Regions from separate parts of the Mesorhizobium sp. M7A.F.Ca.US.005.03.2.1 genome, predicted to be linked through region 2. Evidence: riboswitches for the same ligand, from Rfam matches in the RefSeq annotation. Region 2 holds a riboswitch; the other holds the start of a gene.
What was found. Region 2 has a riboswitch for thiamine pyrophosphate ahead of thiB (thiamine ABC transporter substrate binding subunit). Riboswitches for the same ligand answer to the same signal wherever they lie in the genome.

Region 1 (4,212 bases), on a different contig from region 2:
AGGGCGCCCTGTCACCGGCGAAAGATGGGCCATTTAAAAGTGGAGTGATCGCGGTCGCGACCTTGTTAATGATCGCGCCAGGGTCTGTTGCTCTGAAGCCGGTCGCTCCGGCATCGGCGGCAAAGAAGAACGCGTTGAAGCATTCGTCGACGTACCGGGTTATCCCACCCCGCAGCTCATCGATGCTGAAGAAGTCGAGACGGGCAGGTTGGGGTATGAAGTGCAGCACTTCGCGATGCAGTGCCAGGGCGACGTCCCTATCTTCGGAGGCCCGGTATTTCAAGTGGCCGTCGCGTCTGAGCTGGCCGATGCTCTCGAGCAGGCGTTCGACTATCTTCAGCTCCAGATAGTGAGAGAAGATTACGAATTGCCGCGGGATCACGGCGGCCGTGTCGAAGCGTATCCGCTCCGGAATGAGGTTCAGAACGGCGTTGTCGATTAGGGGCGAGAATGTCTCATTGAGCTGGAAGAAGACGCCATACCAAGCGAGCTTGCCGACTTGGTCCGAGAGACTTTTGTCTTCAAGAATATGGACTGTGGAAAGCGAGCGAAGAATGCTGGTCTTGCCGCTGCCTCTCGTCCCTGCGACGAAGACCGGCTTGGCGGCGGCAGAAATCAACGCCGACTTCTGACTGAACCACAGTATCGGGCGGCTTTCGTACTCGATCCTGTTGGGGCCGAACGGATTCTCCATCGCTATTCGTCCCTTACCTTAATGCGCCAAGCCGAGTTTGCCTTGGTGAGGCCGTCTATCTCGATGAAGCGCGCCGCTTGGAGCATCAGAAGAGAGTCTTCCAGATCTAGCCCGAGCTCGGCGGAGGCAGCAATCTCAGTGATCTCGTCCCAGAAGAGTAACCCATTCCCGCGCCTGGTGGCATGGTCGCGCAGTCGGCGCAGCAGGTCAAACGTGTCGTTGTTCAGAAAGGCCTTGCCGTTGGACATGGTCGAAATAAAGCAATGTTCGCCTTCCATGACCGTCCCGTCGGCGACATTGGTGCGGTAGGGTATAAGTCGGATGCCGACGAGCTCTCCCTGATCGGTCGTGAAGAAGACGAGCTCATTGAAACCTGACTGTATCTCTGGTGCTGAGATGCAGATCAATTTGCCGTCCGGAAACCTTGGATCGTTGACGATCTCGACCGGATCAGCATGTATGTGTCCATGCAGGTAGACGATAGGCTTGTTGCCCTGCAGCAGCTGAGTTCTGACAAATCCGCTGTTGAGCATCTCCGCGTATGGCGTAATGCGCGGAGTCTTTTGTGGCAGCAGATTGTGATGGCCGATTATGATGCCGTAACGCATGTCGGGCTGCTGGAGCAATTCCTGTAGGCCTGCAAGCATCTCACGCGAGATGTATGGCGTGTCCATCTGACCGTAATACTCGTCGTCGGACGCCTCCTTGTCTGGATCGCTGGGAGGTGTCGCGGGCGAATGTCCCGAGATGTCCGGCGAGCCGAGATCTAGAGGCTCTGTAGAAGGACTGAGTGCCTCGAGACGATCACGAAGGAACGCGGGAAGGTTTTGAAGCTCCCAACTGCCTATCGCTGTGTTGACGAGGATGAAGTTTGCGCCTGCGGATCCTGTCGGAAGTCTGAAGTGCACGGGTTGGTCCACGGGAACGGTCTGCCAACCCAAGCGGGCGGCTAAACTCGCCATTTCGCTGAATTTCTCAGTCGGTCCAAGTTCGCGCGCGTCATCACGGTTCACATCGTGATTTCCCGGTACGAATATCAACGGAAGCGCCTTTGAACTGCGTCCCTGTGCGCGGCAGAGCAACGTGAAATGCTGGAATGCCGAAGCAATGAAGGTCTTGTCGCCACGGCTCGTGAAATCCCCCATGAAGGCGATCGAATCCAAGGGCTTCGAAGTCGTCAGCCGCCGAAGTTTCGTCAAGACGGCACGCAGCGAAGACGCGCGTAGCTTCTGCGTTATTTTCGGAGCGAACTTGCTATCCTTGGCATCGATGTTGCTAGAGGAAGGATGCCAGTCCGGATAGTGAATATCGCCTACTTGAAGGATTCGCACCCGCCGCATAACTCGCCCCCCTGCCGAGAGCCATAGACTAATCCGTTCGCTTTTGCCAAGCGCGAACGATCATCCGCAGTGTCCTTAACGAGGTAGCCTGCACTTTTCGAGAATTGCCACGGCGGCTATTTTTCGGCTGTGAAGCACACGAGACCCGTGACGTGAGACCCAGTTGCTCAATGCCCAGTTGCTCAATGAGCTTTCTTACGAATAAGGGAGAATTTCCGCGGCCGGACTATCTCTGAGCGAGCGTGCATGACTGCCAACGGAAGGTCTTGCACGCACCCTTGCGATCTTGAGCAATGGTCGCCATGACTTTCTTCTTGCAGGCTTTTGAGTGGCCCAGCCTGCGATCACCAGACCCCACCGATTCTAAAGAGCGTGGCAGATGGGATAGTCGAGGTTGCCCGTGCACAGTCACGCTCAGGGCTTGCGCCGCCCAGAGGACACGCTGAAAAGGCAGATTGGGGCGCAAGCACGCCATTCACGAGAGGTTCGACATGAAGACCATGCAAGAAAAAGACATTCCGGCATTCGTACAAGCAGTTGTGGACGCCGGCTGCAAAATTTGCGCGATTGGCAACTTGGGATACGTCTTTGGCGATGCTGATTTCACGCCAGCGCAACGGAGGGCCGTCGAGCCACAGCTGCGTAGGATTGCTGAAATCTACGGCGAACGCGATCATCTCATGAACGAGATAGCTGTATATCTGCGGTCGATCGGACGCCATGTCGAGGTTGAGCCGAAGACAGGTATTTCCTGATGGCCGTGATCGCGAGAAGCCGTCTTCCAACCTCTGAATCCTAAAGGAGGTGACCCCCAAGGCCGTTCGTCACCTTCGACCAGAATAACCACATCCGTGACCGCCTGAGCTACTTGGTCGATACGCGCACATGGCCAATACAGTTTCTCCATCCTTCACGAAGCGAATGAGGCTTTGGCCATTCAGCCCCGGTCTACGGGGCGTGACTTGTCCCCGATGCATGCGCGAGCTCTCCGCCCGGCTGGCCGCCGGTCGTCGCCACCGGCCGAAGGCGCCCGAATGCGCTTGACAAGATAGCGTCAGCCCGTTCAACCTAAGGCATTCACCAGGGGAGTCCCGGCAAGGGGCTGAGATACTGCTGGCTTTCGCGGCGCAGTGACCCGTTGAACCTGATCCAGTTCATACTGGCGTAGGGACGGTGCAAGCGCTTTGCGGGAGTTTACGCCCGAGGTCCTGTTGCAGCAGGTCTACAGAAGCGTCTTTTCATCCTTCCGGCACAGAACTGGGTCTCCAATGCATGAGCAAAGGAGCCTCACGATGAATGCCCTCACCCCCGCCGTATCGACGGGACCACTGCCCGCCTCGCGGAAAATCCACAAGCCCGGCGTCCTCTACCCGCAGATCAGGGTGCCGATGCGCGAGATTTCCGTCCATCCGACGGCCGGCGAACCGCCCGTCACCGTCTACGATCCGTCCGGCCCCTACACCGATCCATCAGTCGAAACCAGCATCGAAAAAGGCCTTGCCCGGCTTCGCCACGAATGGGTCACGGCGCGTGGCGATGTCGAAGCCTATGACGGCCGCCACGTCCGGCCGGAAGACAATGGATTCGCCACCGGCGAGCGCCTGACACCGGAATTTCCGATACGCAATCGGCCGCTCAAGGCCAAGCAGGGCAAGGCGGTGACCCAACTTGCCTATGCGCGCGCCGGCATCATCACGCCAGAAATGGAGTTCGTAGCCATCCGCGAGAATCTCGGCCGCGAGGTGATGCGCGGCAAGCTGCAACGCGACGGCGAAGCCTTCGGCGCGGCGATCCCAGATTTCGTCACACCCGAATTCGTGCGCGACGAGGTGGCGCGCGGGCGCGCAATCATTCCCGCCAACATCAATCATCCCGAGAGCGAGCCGATGATCATCGGTCGCAATTTTCTGGTCAAGATCAACGCCAACATCGGTAACTCGGCTGTCACATCGTCGATGGCCGAAGAGGTCGAAAAAATGGTCTGGGCTATCCGCTGGGGCGCGGACACGGTGATGGACCTGTCGACCGGCCGCAACATCCACAACATCCGCGACTGGATCGTGCGCAATGCGCCGGTGCCGATCGGTACGGTGCCGCTCTATCAGGCGCTGGAAAAGGTCAACGGCATCGCCGAGGATCTGAACTGGGAGGTCTACCGCGACACGCTGATCGAGCAGG
Region 2 (4,212 bases):
GTAGGAGACCACGTGGCGCTGCTCGCCATTGATGACGAGGTTTTCGCCGCGCCCATCGGTGAGATATTGTGCCAGCGTCTCCTGCGGGTCGACCGCCTCGCGCTTCTGGTCGAGCGTTGCGATCTCCAGATTGGTGCCGAGCCGCACCGAACCTGCGTCCGGCTTCATCTCGCCGGTCAGCATCTTCAAGAGCGTGGTCTTGCCGGCGCCGTTCGGCCCGACCAGGCCAACGCGATCGCCGCGCTGGATGCGGGTCGAAAACGCCTTGACCACGGTGAGATCGCCAAAGCTCTTTTCGATGTTTTTCGCCTCGATCACCAGCTTGCCGGACTCGGTGGCGTCGCTCGCCACCATGATCGCCGACCCTTCGGCCCCGCGATGACCGCGAAAACGCTGACGCATGGTCTGCAACTCGCCGAGCCGGCGCATGTTGCGCTTGCGCCGCGCCGTCACGCCGTAGCGCAGCCAATGCTCTTCGCGAACGATCTGGCGACCGAGCTTGTGCTGCTCGCGTTCTTCTTCCTCCAGAACCAGGTCGCGCCATTCCTCGAAATGGCCGAAGCCCTTGTCCAGCCTGCGGGTCTGGCCGCGATCGAGCCAGACCGTGGCGCGCGACACGCGTTCGAGGAAGCGGCGGTCGTGCGAGATGACGATCAGCGCCGAGGAGGTGCGGATGAGTTCTTCTTCCAGCCATTCGATGACCGAGAGGTCGAGATGGTTGGTCGGCTCATCGAGCAGCAGGATATCGGGCTCCGGCGCCATGACGCGGGCAAGGGCGGCGCGCCTCGCCTCCCCGCCCGACAGGTCGTTCGGACGTTCCTCACCCGACAGGCCGAGATGCTCCATCAGATAGCTGGCGCGGTAGGGATCGTCGGCGGGGCCAAGCCCGGCCTCGACATAGGCGCGGACAGTGGCAAAACCTTCCATGTCGGGCATCTGCGGCAGATAGCGGACGGTCGCCGAAGGCTGGCGGAACACTTCGCCGTCCTGCGGCTCGATCAGGCCGGCGGCGATCTTCAGCAGGGTCGACTTGCCGGACCCGTTGCGGCCGACCAGCGCGATCTTGTCGCCGGCCGAAGCCGTCAAGGCGGCGCCATCGAGCAGCGGCGTGCCGCCGAAGGTCAGTTTTATCCCGTCGAGGTTGAGAAGGGGCGGGGCCATGTCAGCTTTCAGGTAAGGGATAGGGATGAGCGAGCAGCATCGCGCGGCCATGGCCGAGCGCGATTTCGAGGCGGCCCCCGGTCTTGTCGGACTTGACCTCGTTGGAAATGGTCAGCGGCGAACCGAACGCCACCTTGACGTGAGCGAGCGGCCATTTGGCGCCGGTGACGGTCAGGCCGTCGAGCTCGGAAAAGCCGAGCACCGAAAACAGCGTGCCGTCGGCATAGTCGAAGCCGGCCGTTCCGCGCAGCAGGGGGATGCCTTCCTGAGCGCCGCTGGTCAAAAGCACGTCCGTTCCCGCCTCCGCCAGCCGCAGGGCGAGCGACAGATGCAGAAAAGCGTGGTCGGCGCGCTTGCCGCCAAAGGCGCCGGCCAGCACCAGGCGGGTCGCGCCGCGCTCCAGTGCCGCGGCGACGGCAAGTTCGCCATCGGTCTGGTCCTTTTCCGCCGGGAAGGTCCGACGCGGCACGGAAGCGAGATCGTCCGGCAGGTTGGCCGGCACCGAATCGAAATCACCCACCCACAGCTCCGGCACGAGACCCAGCAACCGCGCATGACCGATGCCGGCGTCGGCGGCGATGACGCGGGAGCCTTTGACCTGACGGTCGAGCCGTGGCGTACGGATGAGATCGCCGCCAAGCAGGATGGTGAATGTGCTCATATCGTGTGGCCCTTACCAGCCCGGCACGGGAAACGGAAGGCGGCAAACTCCCGCTTGCATGGCGGATCGGCCCGGCCTATGTGTCGAAACGCTCTAACGGGGTGCCGGACGCGATCTTCGCGGACCGGCTGAGAGGCAGTCTCGCCAACCCGCTGAACCTGATCCGGTTTGTACCGGCGGAGGGATTAGACGTTTCGGACAGTCCGACGCCTCAATTCCTTTCAATTCGAACGAAGGAGGCGCCGATGCGCACGCTTTTATATGCTCTTGTTTCAGCAACGGTCGTGGCCTTGTCCGGGCCCGCCTTGGCCAAGGACAAGCTCACCGTCTACACCTATGAGAGTTTCACCGCCGACTGGGGTCCGGGTCCCGTGGTGAAGAAGGAGTTCGAGGCCGAATGCGGCTGCGACGTCGACTTCGTCTCGGTCGCCGATGGCGTCGCGCTGCTCAACCGCGTCAGATTGGAAGGCACATCGACCAAGGCCGATATCGTGCTTGGCCTGGATACCAATCTCACCGCCGATGCCAAGGCGTCAGGCTTGTTCGCGCCGCATGGCGCGGTGACGGATGTCAGTGTGCCGGGCGGCTGGAGCGACGACACGTTTGTCCCCTTCGACTACGGCTATTTCGCTGTCGTCTACGACACGCAGAAGATGAAGACGCCGCCGAAGAGCCTGAAGGAGCTGATCGAAGGCAGTGCCAACGACAAGATCGTCATCCAGGACCCGCGCACCTCGACGCCAGGCCTCGGCCTGCTTCTTTGGGTCAAGTCGGTCTATGGCGACAAGGCACCCGAGGCCTGGGCCAAGCTCAAGGCCAAGGTGCTGACCGTGACGCCGGGCTGGAGCGAGGCCTATGGGCTGTTCACCAAGGGCGAGGCGCCGATGGTGCTGTCCTACACGACGTCGCCAGCCTACCACATGGTCGCCGAGAACACGGAGCGCTACCAAGCGGCCTCCTTCGAGGAGGGCGAGTATCTGCAGATCGAGGTGGCGGGTATCACCACGACAGGAGCCAAGAATCCGCTGGCGGCCAAGTTCATGGCCTTCATGACCGGGCCGAAATTCCAGGATGCCATCCCCGAGACCAACTGGATGTTCCCGGCAGGCAAGACCGACAAGCCGCTCAATCCGGCCTTCGACAAACTGGTCAAGCCGACGAAGACCTTGCTGTTCAGCCCGCAAGAGGTCGCCGCCAACCGCAAGGCCTGGGTCGATGAATGGCTGGCGGCGATGAGCAAATAGGCAGCGCGATGGCGCCGGCGCATTCCACGGATTCCCGCGTCAGTGCCGGCATTGTCGCGCTCGCTGCAATCGCGCTGCTGATCGGCGGCGCGTTTGCTGGCCTGCTTTTCGAGGGCGCCCATGATTTCTCGGGCGCCTGGGCAGCCTTCGATCCCTATCTGCTTCGCGTCATTCGCTTCACGCTCTGGCAAGCGGTCCTGTCGACGCTGCTTTCGGTCATCCCGGGGCTGTTTGTGGCGCGCGCTCTGTCGCGGCATCCACGTTTCTTCGGCCGCGCCTTCATCCTGCAGATCTTCGCCGTGCCATTGGCGCTGCCGGCCATCGTTGCAGCGCTCGGCATCCTGGCGCTTTATGGCCGTGCCGGCTATTTCGCCGGCGTGCTTGCCGTTATCGGCGGCGGAAGCTGGCCGGGCATCTATGGCCTGTCCGGCATTCTCGTCGCCCATGTCTTCTTCAACCTGCCGCTGGCGACGCGGCTGTTCCTCGAGGCGCTGCAGACCATACCGGCCGACCAATGGCGGCTGGCGAGCCAACTCGGCATGGCGGCGCGGCCGGCGTTCCGGCTGATCGAATGGCCAACGCTGCGCGCCGCACTGCCCGGCGTCGCCGGGCTTGTGTTCATGCTCTGCATCACATCCTTCACGATCGTGCTGACGCTCGGCGGCGGGCCGGCCGCGACGACGCTTGAGGTCGGCATCTACCAGGCGCTGCGCTTCGATTTCGATCCCACGCGGGCCGTTACACTGACGCTGCTGCAGATCGCCTTGACCTTTATCGTGGTGCTGGCACTGACGCGGCTAGGCGCCAATGTGGTCGGCGACACCAATTTGCCGGTCGCGCAACGCCGCCATCTTTCGGTCAATCGGAGCGAGACCTGGTTGAACGCGCTACTCATCGTCCTGGCGCTGCTGTTCGTCGTCGGGCCGATGGCGGCAACCGTGATGGCCGGATTGAGTGCCGATCTCGCCCGCTTGGCCGGCGAGGCCACTGTCCGGCAGGCAACGCTGACCAGCGCGGCGCTCGCCTTCCTGTCGGCGCTGCTTTCGGTGATGCTGTCGCTGGCGCTGACCATGGCGCGGCGGGCACTGGCGCTGAACAGCCGGACTGGCCGCAAGACACTGCTCGAACATGCCGCCGATACCGGCG

Region 1: it holds a riboswitch for thiamine pyrophosphate, as region 2 does, so the genes downstream of both, thiC (phosphomethylpyrimidine synthase ThiC) here and thiB (thiamine ABC transporter substrate binding subunit) in region 2, are expected to answer to the same signal.

What each region holds. Positions count from the first base shown of each region.
Region 1 covers NZ_RZRP01000015.1:10,597-14,808, forward strand. The annotation lists gene EN991_RS01760 (hypothetical protein) at 1-694, opposite strand, end outside; gene EN991_RS01765 (metallophosphoesterase) at 697-2,034, opposite strand; gene EN991_RS01770 (hypothetical protein) at 2,526-2,789, shown strand; TPP riboswitch at 3,107-3,223, shown strand; gene thiC (phosphomethylpyrimidine synthase ThiC) at 3,327-4,212, shown strand, end outside.
Region 2 covers NZ_RZRP01000237.1:1,139-5,350, forward strand. The annotation lists gene EN991_RS15215 (ABC-F family ATP-binding cassette domain-containing protein) at 1-1,161, opposite strand, end outside; gene EN991_RS15220 (thiamine diphosphokinase) at 1,163-1,822, opposite strand; TPP riboswitch at 1,910-2,024, shown strand; gene thiB (thiamine ABC transporter substrate binding subunit) at 2,068-3,066, shown strand; gene thiP (thiamine/thiamine pyrophosphate ABC transporter permease) at 3,075-4,212, shown strand, end outside.